DNA from 3 places in the Catenibacterium sp. GCM10023432 genome. Region 2 is predicted to be linked to each of the others. Evidence: riboswitches for the same ligand, from Rfam matches in the RefSeq annotation. Region 2 holds a riboswitch; each other region holds the start of a gene.
What was found. A riboswitch is a leader RNA that binds a small molecule or an ion and turns the genes downstream of it on or off. The one in region 2 is predicted to bind thiamine pyrophosphate.

Region 1 (3,280 bases), on a different contig from region 2:
ATTTAATGAAGATAACTTCAAGAATAACTTCTGTGGGGATGTACAAGTTCGTGGTGAATATCCAACATATATGTTCAGATATTTCAAGGATCATGGTATTGATACTTCATTTATTACTGAAGAAGATAAGAAGATCATTAAAGAAGGTGTCATAGACTTCTATACATTCTCTTACTATATGTCTAACTGTGTAACAGTTGATGAAAATGCTGAAAAGACAAATGGTAACCTTGCAACAGGTGCTAAGAACCCTTACTTAAAGGCTTCTGACTGGGGATGGCAGATTGACCCTGATGGATTAAGATATACATTAAATATCCTACATGACCGTTATCCTCATACACCATTAATGGTTGTAGAAAATGGTTTTGGTGCATTCGATAAGGTAGAAGAAGATGGCTCTGTACACGATACTTATAGAATTGATTACTTCAGAGATCATATTAAAGCAATGGATGAAGCTATCGAAGATGGTGTACCACTAATCGGTTATACAACTTGGGGACCAATCGACTTAGTATCTGCAGGTACTGGACAGTATGCAAAACGTTATGGTTTCATCTATGTAGATAGACATGATGATGGAACTGGGGACTTCTCTAGAAGCAAGAAAGATTCATTCTTCTGGTATAAGAAAGTCTGCGAATCTAATGGTGCTGATTTAGACTAATATAAAAGACGTAGCTCATATATACGAGTTACGCCTTTTTTCTTATTCATCAAAGATATTTACAATTTCACCATCAAGAATACGATTCATATTCTTAACAGCACAGAAGTTACCACACATAGAACATGTATCTTCTTTTTCAGGTGCTGCTTCAGCACGATAACGTCTTGCTTTTTCTGGATCAATTGAGTATTTAAATGTTTCTTCCCAGTCCAGCTTCTTTCTTGCACATGCCATCTTATTATCTAATTCCATGGCACCAGGAATACCTTTCGCAATATCTGCCGCATGTGCGGCAATCTTAGATGCAATAATACCTTCTTTAACATCGTCTAGATTAGGCAGACGAAGATGTTCTGCAGGAGTGACATAGCATAAGAATGATGCACCATAAGTGGCTGCAATAGCACCACCGATGGCGGCAGTAATATGATCATAACCAGGGGCAATATCAGTAACTAAAGGGCCTAATACGTAGAAAGGTGCACCTTTACAGATTGTCTTCTGGATTTCCATATTAGCGGCAATCTGATTTAAAGGCATATGCCCAGGACCTTCAATCATCACCTGCACATCTTTATCCCATGCACGCTGTGTTAATTCTCCTAAAGTCACTAATTCACCAATCTGAGCCACATCAGTTGCATCAGCCAAACATCCAGCACGACATGCATCACCTAAACTCATAGTAATATCATACTCACGGCAGATATCTAAGACTTCATCATAATATTCATAAAATGGATTTTCTTCTCCAGTCATAGCCATCCAGGCAAACATAATAGAACCACCACGAGAAACAATATTCATTAAACGCTTATTATTCTTAAAACGTTCATACATAGCTCTATTAATACCACAATGAATAGTCATGAAATCCACACCATCTTCAGCATGCATTCTAACAATATCTAACCATTCTTTTGCAGTAATATCTTTTAAAGCCTTATGATAATAAACAACAGCATCATAAATAGGGACAGTACCAATAATGGCAGGACATTCTTTAGTTAATCTCTTTCTAAAAGTACGTGTATCACCATAAGAACTTAAGTCCATGATAGATTCAGCACCCATCTTTACTGCATTATTCACTTTTTCAATTTCTACATCCATGTCTTTACAGTCTCTAGAAATACCTAGGTTCACATTGATCTTAGTCTTCAACATTGAACCAATACCACTCGGATCAATAGAAGTATGATTCTTATTACATGGAATAATAGCATGTCCTTTCGCAATATGTTCACGTAATACTTCTAAATCCATAGATTCTTTTGCGGCTACAATTTCCATTTCAGGTGTAATAATACCCTGTCTAGCAGCATCCATTTGTGTTGTGTAACTCATATAAGTCCTCCTTTTGACAATAAAAAAAGGTATACCTGAGCATGTATACCTAAAAAAAACAAAATTCCTACGCCGGCATTATCCGTATCAGGTTTTATGGGTCGAAATCCGATCGTATTTCTTCTCAGCCGTCGCGTCAGCTCCCCTTTTTTTATTTGGTTGATAGTGCTATATTACATCTTATATAAATAAAATGCAACGCTTTCATAAAAAATGTTACAAAATTATTGTGAATTTTTGAACAAACAATGTAAAGATGAAACATTTTTACGAAAGTTTGTTCTCTATTTCTGAAAATTATAGAAATCATTTTCATTTCTATTTATAATTATTAGAAAGAGAAAAGGAGATAAGACAATGTTTAGAGACGACTTTTTATGGGGTGGCGCAGTAGCTGCTCATCAGTGTGAAGGTGCCTGGCAGGAAGGCGGAAAAGGAATCAGCTGTACAGATGTAGAAACAGCGGGGGACAACTTAACAGGAGCACCTAGACGTTTAACAGATGGTGTTCTTCCTGGAGAAGATTATCCAAACCATGTAGGTGTAGACTTCTATCATCATTATAAGGAAGATATCGCATTACTTGCTGAAATGGGATTCAAGGCATTTAGAACTTCTATTGCCTGGACAAGAATCTTCCCAAGAGGAGATGAAGAAACACCTAATGAAGAAGGTTTAAAGTTCTATGATGATGTATTTGATGAATTATTAAAATATGGTATTGAACCAATCATCACATTATCACATTTTGAATTACCTTGGGCACTCGCAAAAGAATATGGAGGATTTAGAAATCGTAAAGCCATTGATATGTTTGTGAAGTTCGCAAAGGTATGTTTTGAAAGATATCAGCATAAAGTAAAATACTGGATGACATTTAATGAAATCAATAACCAGGCTGATCCGACTCAGCATAACTTAATCCAGGAAGGTGCTGTATTATTAAAAGAAGGTGATGATGCTGAATATTTAATGTATTTATCAGCACATCATGAATTAGTCGCTTCAGCACTTGCAGTTAAGGCGGCTCATGAAATCAATCCTGACTTAAAGGTTGGTTGTATGATTGGTATGAATGGTGTTTATCCAGCTTCTCCAAAACCAGAAGATATGATGAATGCCTTAGGTGCTATGCATCAGAAATATTGGTTTGCTGATGTGCATGCAAGAGGACATTATCCAAACTATATCTTAAAGAAGTTTGAAAGAAAAGGATATGATTTCATTACTGAAGAGGATAAGAAGATCTTAAGTGAAGGT
Region 2 (3,280 bases):
CAATAGGATGAAGCTTTAAAGAACGTGTTTCATCTTCATTCTTTATTATTTCTATTTCTAATCTTTCTTCTGGAATAATGTCTTCAATAAACTGTGGCCATTCAATCACACATAAGCCATCATCTTCAAACATCTCTTCAAATCCCAAATCATCATCTGCCCCTTCTAGGCGATATGCATCAAAATGATAAAGGGTCATACGTCCAGAATAAACCTTCACAATAGTAAAAGTAGGAGAATTGATGATCTTCTTGATTTCAAGTCCCTGTCCAATTCCTTTTGTGAATGTAGTCTTACCAGACCCTAGATCCCCTGTTAATGTGATAATAGAATGGGGAAAGATTGTTTCTCCTATACGTTTACCAAAAGCAATCATTTCAGCTTCATTTTTTAAGTTTATCATTTTTAGTTCCTCTATTTTTCATCATCTGCTGATACTTATTATACCACTCCTGGGCAAATCCTGCACGAAAAGGACCAGATGCATTCATCGTCATCACAATCAAACGATTGAGCTGTTCATGGAATATCTCATCTAATTCATCTGAATATTGATATTTAATACGATGAGCCGCATATTCACCTTCATCTAGTACTTTATAACGATAGCCAGGCCATACCTTTAAATCAAGGTCATAATCAATATACTTAAGTGCTTCTCCATCATATAATATAGGAGAGGCAATATTACAATAATAATAGATACCATCACTACGGATCATACAAATTACATTATACCATCTATCCTTAGGAAAATAACAGATAGCTGGTTCTTTAGTGACCCAGGAACGACCATCTGATTCTGTAACTAATGTATTATTATTTATACCGATAAAATGGCGATCTGTTTCTTCTAATATTTTACAGCGTGACCACGTACGATGTGGCTTACCGTCATGTTTATAGCAATGGATGAGCACATCCTGCCCCACTAATGAATTCTTCATAATCAAACCTCTTTCAACCTATCGAATATAATAGCAAAAAACAGGTGAAATGTACATAAACCTCACCTGTTTTTTGCTAAATAAAGCCTTTTTAAGTTATCGTTTTCTGTTCAAAATAAAAAATAACAGTGGTTTCCCACTGTTAAATAGCCTTAAATGCTTTCTGAAGTTTTGGATAAATAAGTGCAAACACTACATAAGTTAAAATAAGTGTACCTACATTATAACCAATGTTGTATAAGAATGAATAAACCCAAGGATTCATGTTCTTAGGTGCATAACTTACAAATAATACAGCACCAGATAATAAATGTGAAATGAACTTAAGGATCATTCCTACAAAAATACCTGTATAAACTTCAGTCTTGCCTAATTTAAAATTAGGAATAAAACCTGCAATACCAAGTGCTGATAATGGTACAAGATAGTCTAATACAACAGACCAAGGTCCATAATATGAAGCAAGACCTAATACAAACTGCATAGCAGTGGCACCAACACCGACAATAATTCCATATTGTGCACCCATTAAATAACTTGCAAGTACGATTGGTAATAAACTTAAAGTAATAGAACCACCCTGTGGCTGTCCTGGAATCACCTTAAATAGTACTTCTAGAACTAACTGCATAGCAATAAATAACGCAACATAAGCAATTGCTCTAGTGGATAATGTCTTCTTATTCATTTTATAATCTCCCCTTTCCAATGACTAAAATGACGCAAAGAAGTCATTAAAAAAGTGCGGCCTCTCTACGCTGGTATTACCCAGATCAGATGCTAAGGGTCAAGGCTTTCACCTATCTCAGCAATAAATGCGCCCCTGGCAGTAATAATTATATTACAGAATATTCTTTTTGTCACGTAATCTAAATTTATAGTAGAAATGTTAGGGGTTTCTGTTTATAATAGGGGTGTTTAGGAGGATATAAGCATGTCAAAAGTTTTAGCAGTTAACTGTGGAAGTTCTTCATTGAAATTCCAGTTATTTGAAATGGATACTGAAAGTGTTATCACTTCTGGTATTATCGAAAGAATCGGTATGGAAGATTCAATCTTCACTATCAAGTACAATGGTACTAAAGACAAGAAGATTTTTGCAGTTCCTACTCACAAGGAAGCTGTACAGGTATTACTTGATACATTAATTGAAAAAAAGATTGTTGAACGTTTAGATGAAATCAAAGGTATTGGTCATCGTGTCGTACAGGGTGGTCCTTATTTCGATAGTTCTTGTGTTGTAGATGATGATGTGATCGCTAAGATTGATGAATTATCACCACTTGCACCACTTCATAACCCTGCACATATTATCGGTATCAATGCATTTAAGGAAGCTATTCCTACTGCAGGTGCTGTTGTAGTATTTGATACAGCATTCCATCACTCTATTAAGCCTGAAAATGCAGTTTACCCTATCCCATATAAGTTCTATGAAGAAAACAAGATTAGAAAATATGGTGCACATGGTACTTCTCATTACTATGTTTCAAAGCGTACTCAGGAATTATTAGGTAATCCTGAACATGCTAATATCATTGTATGTCATTTAGGTGCTGGGGCTTCACTTTGTGCTGTAAAAGACGGTAAGTCTATTGATACTTCTATGGGTCTTACACCTCTTGCTGGTGTCATGATGGCAACTCGTTCCGGTGATATTGATGCATCAGTTGTAGACCACTTAATTGAAAATCTTGGATATGATATGAAGACTGTATTCAAAATGTTAAATAAGGAATCTGGTTTATTAGGTGTATCTGGTGTATCTGGTGATATGAGAGATATCATTGATGCAAAGGATGCAGGTAACCAAAGAGCAAAATTAGCTTTTGATATGTTTAGAAAACGTGTTGCTGATTATATTGGTTCTTATTTTGTAGAACTTGGACATGTTGATGCAATTTCATTCACTGCTGGTATTGGTGAAAACAGCTTTATTGCAAGAGAAGCAATTATTGATCTAGTAAAAGAAGCATTGGGCATCGTATTAGATGATAAGGCTAATGTAGAAGGTCATGGCGAAAGATTAATTTCTGCACCTGAATCTAAGATCAAGGTATTTGTAGTACCAACTGATGAAGAATTAGTTATTGCTAGAGATACAAAAGAATTATTAAACTTATAAGAAACTACTTCAGTTTTCTATAAAGACTAACAAAAATGTCCTCCAGGTATTCATACACCTGGAGGACTTTTTTACTTATTTTTATATTTAATCGCTCTTTTTAAGTAAATTTTTGCTTGAGGTTAACTTATTCAAAAAAATCCCATAACAATACTCGTAATATGCTTCCTGAATTGAAATGGGCATAGCTCATACAATTTAGATATTG
Region 3 (3,280 bases), on a different contig from region 2:
CGCAACCATTGGTAGATCCACTGTTTCAGTCATTTCTTTTAAACGCTTGATACCTAATACTTCTGCATCATCTTTAGAAGATGTAGGGAAAATAGCCCCTACACCTAAATAGTCTGCACCTTGTTCTTTCGCAATTCTTGCTTCTTCTATAGTATGTGCACTTACACCAATGATCTTATCTGGACCAAGTATTTCTCTTGCCTTTATGCACGCCATATCATCCTGACCTACATGAACACCATCTGCATCTATTTCCTTAGCAAGCATGACATTATCATTAATAATAAATGGTACATCAAATAAACGACATAGTTCTTTAATATTCTTTGCTTCTTCATAGAAAGAGGCTTCATCCAGGTCTTTTTCTCTTAGCTGAAGACAAGTAGCACCACCCATTAAAACATCTCTTACTTGCTCATAGAGAGTCTGTTCTCCTGTCCAATGGCGATCAGTGACAGCATAGAGTCTTAACATGTCATTATTGAACTTCATATTTACCACTCTTTTCTAATTCTTCATCAGTCATATTGAATAATGCATCAATTAAATAAGTACGAAGTGTTGCATTACCTTCACCTTCTTTTAATTTAGATGCACCAATTTCACCTGCAATACCCATGGCCATAACAGCAGCCGCTGCACTATCTACACTATTTTCTACTGTTAAGAAACAGCCTAAGATACCTGATAACATACATCCAGTACCAGTAATAGCACTCATTTCCTTACATCCATTATTGATCATATAGCACTTATTACCATCAGTGACATAATCTACAGGACCAGTCACAATAATAATAGTATTCAATTCTTTTGCGAATGCTTTGATATCATCAATGAGATCATGTGAGTTCTTCTGATCTTCTGCAGATGCATCAACACCTTTAGTATGACCTGAACCAGCCATTAAAGTCTTGATTTCTGAAATATTCCCTTTGATGGCATCAAAATGAATCTGAGCGAGTAGATCCTTACATGTATTAGTACGTAAATCAGTAGCTCCTGCACCTACTGGATCTAATACAGTAATATGCTGACATGCATTAGATGCTTTACCTGCTTCAAACATAGAAGCAATCTTAACCTGATTGAGAGTACCAATATTAATATTTAATGCATTACTGATAGAAGTCATCTGAGCCACTTCTGTAATCTCATCTGACATAATAGGACTGCCACCAATAGCTAAAATCGCATTGGCAACATCATTCACTGTTACATAGTTTGTAATGTTGTGTACTAATGGTTTTACTTTTCTTAACTTCTTAATGTAATTCATATTCTTTTCCTCCATAAAAAAGAGCACGCTGAAAGAGGGTGCTCATAAATTCCTACGTTGGCATTATCCAAATCAGGTTTCATGGTCAAGACTTATGTCTACTCTCAGCAAATTAGCTCCCATTTCAATTATAATAATATGGTAAAACAATCAGTTACAAAATACAAGTGATTTCATAATTGAGGATAACATAGTGTATCATCTTTGTGACATTATATGTTTACGTATTGTGTATATCTTATTATAGTATTATAATAGATTACGCATTCTGTTATAGCTTCCCAAATATCTGAGATATCTCTATTAATGAGCTTCCCCTCATTAAACATCTCTTCTATAACAGGATGCAATCTACCAGTAATGGTAGATTTTTTTATTTTAAGGCATAAAAAAAACACCGAATATATCGGTGTCTGCATTCAGAATGGTGCGGGTGACAGGACTTGAACCTGCACGCCGAAGCACTAGATCCTAAGTCTAGCGTGTCTGCCAATTTCACCACACCCGCATCAAGATGGTGACTCGCAGGGGATTTGAACCCCTGACCCTCTGATTAAAAGTCAGATGCTCTGCCATCTGAGCTAGCGAGTCACTAATGGTGCCGACTAGAGGAATTGAACCCCCAACCTACTGATTACAAGTCAGTTGCTCTACCAATTGAGCTAAGTCGGCAAAAAAATGGTGGAGGTTAACGGGCTCGAACCGCTGACCCTCTGCTTGTAAGGCAGATGCTCTCCCAACTGAGCTAAACCTCCGTATATGGTGACCGGTACGGGATTCGAACCCGTGAATGCATGCGTGAAAGGCATGTGAGTTAACCGTTTCTCCAACCGGCCACTGGCGCTTGAAGAGGGATTTGAACCCCCGACCGATCGGTTAACAGCCGATTGCTCTACCGCTGAGCTATTCAAGCACTTCAGAATGCTTGTTTATATTACCATGCAGATACACCTTTTGCAACCCTTTTTTTGAAAAAAATGCATTTTTTCGTATTTCTTATTCTAACCACCTGTTTTCAAACAAAAAAAATAAGATTTTGCAATGCAAAATCTTATTCGTATACACCACCATGACCCCATTTTTCAAATTCAGATATAGTAACATACTGATTAGAAGCTGGAATCTTAGTGATTTTTACTAATGCTTTAGTAAGTTCAGCTACAAACTGTTCCTTCTGTTCATCTGTATAATGACCTTTTAAGTATAATGTGATCATCATACAATTTGTTTCCTGGCCTTTAAAATAAATGAGCTGATTATCTTCAATATGAATCATGAATGTATCTACTGATTCACCAGGAAACATTGTAATTAACTTTCCTACAGTAGTTTTTAATTCAACTTCCTGAGAAAGAGTCAATGTCTTGTTTGTACGTAATGCTAAATATGGCATGTTTCATTTCTCCTTTACAATTCATGTTATGCATTATTATACAACCTTTTTAAAAGATTTACTATATTTATGATTAAAGTGGTTACGGATAATTCAAATACAGAATATAAATCGACCAAAGGACATAAAGTTATATTTTGAATCTATATTTAGCATAATCGCATTATAGATATTAGTTATTATGTCCGAAGGAGAAATTTATTATGAGAAAATGGGTAAAACCTTCAGTTTATGAAGAAAACTTAGCTTAAAATCAAAATGTAGCAGTGAGTGCCTGCATTGTAGGTAAGATTCAATGTCAATATCCTGGTAATGGTTCGACAAATGGTCAAGATGTATTTGATGATTATAATGGAGAACAATCTGAATGGTATACAGACAGTGAAGGTGAAAAACATGGTATTTGTGGTAATGATGCAGATATTTCATTTGCTGGTGCAACAGGTTCAGGTTATGAACAAAATAATGGCATAACTGATACAAGCCGTCCTATTTATAGTATTTCAGGATATACTCCCGCAGTAGGAACTTATTACTATGTTACCTGGAAGAGTAAGGATCTAAGTAAAGGAATCGAATATATTCATAAAGGTAGATTAAAAATCACT

Region 1: linked by a shared signal. The riboswitch ahead of thiC (phosphomethylpyrimidine synthase ThiC) and the one ahead of ACFOZZ_RS11115 (energy-coupled thiamine transporter ThiT) in region 2 are both predicted to bind thiamine pyrophosphate.
Region 3: linked by a shared signal. The riboswitch ahead of thiM (hydroxyethylthiazole kinase) and the one ahead of ACFOZZ_RS11115 (energy-coupled thiamine transporter ThiT) in region 2 are both predicted to bind thiamine pyrophosphate.

What each region holds. Positions count from the first base shown of each region.
Region 1 covers NZ_JBHSEB010000094.1:38,138-41,417, reverse strand. Annotated here, with positions in the region: gene ACFOZZ_RS12060 (glycoside hydrolase family 1 protein) at 1-670, shown strand, start outside; gene thiC (phosphomethylpyrimidine synthase ThiC) at 713-2,020, opposite strand; TPP riboswitch at 2,068-2,177, opposite strand; gene ACFOZZ_RS12050 (6-phospho-beta-glucosidase) at 2,378-3,280, shown strand, end outside.
Region 2 covers NZ_JBHSEB010000086.1:2,179-5,458, reverse strand. Annotated here, with positions in the region: gene tsaE (tRNA (adenosine(37)-N6)-threonylcarbamoyltransferase complex ATPase subunit type 1 TsaE) at 1-403, opposite strand, end outside; gene ACFOZZ_RS11120 (DUF402 domain-containing protein) at 384-947, opposite strand; gene ACFOZZ_RS11115 (energy-coupled thiamine transporter ThiT) at 1,090-1,635, opposite strand; TPP riboswitch at 1,681-1,782, opposite strand; gene ACFOZZ_RS11110 (acetate/propionate family kinase) at 1,882-3,072, shown strand.
Region 3 covers NZ_JBHSEB010000012.1:20,347-23,626, reverse strand. Annotated here, with positions in the region: partial or broken gene thiE (thiamine phosphate synthase) at 1-474, opposite strand, end outside; gene thiM (hydroxyethylthiazole kinase) at 479-1,279, opposite strand; TPP riboswitch at 1,312-1,412, opposite strand; tRNA gene ACFOZZ_RS02985 (tRNA-Leu) at 1,705-1,787, opposite strand; tRNA gene ACFOZZ_RS02980 (tRNA-Lys) at 1,795-1,870, opposite strand; tRNA gene ACFOZZ_RS02975 (tRNA-Thr) at 1,876-1,951, opposite strand; tRNA gene ACFOZZ_RS02970 (tRNA-Val) at 1,959-2,034, opposite strand; tRNA gene ACFOZZ_RS02965 (tRNA-Glu) at 2,040-2,115, opposite strand; tRNA gene ACFOZZ_RS02960 (tRNA-Asn) at 2,118-2,192, opposite strand; gene ACFOZZ_RS02955 (tautomerase family protein) at 2,331-2,672, opposite strand; gene ACFOZZ_RS02950 (hypothetical protein) at 2,939-3,280, shown strand, end outside.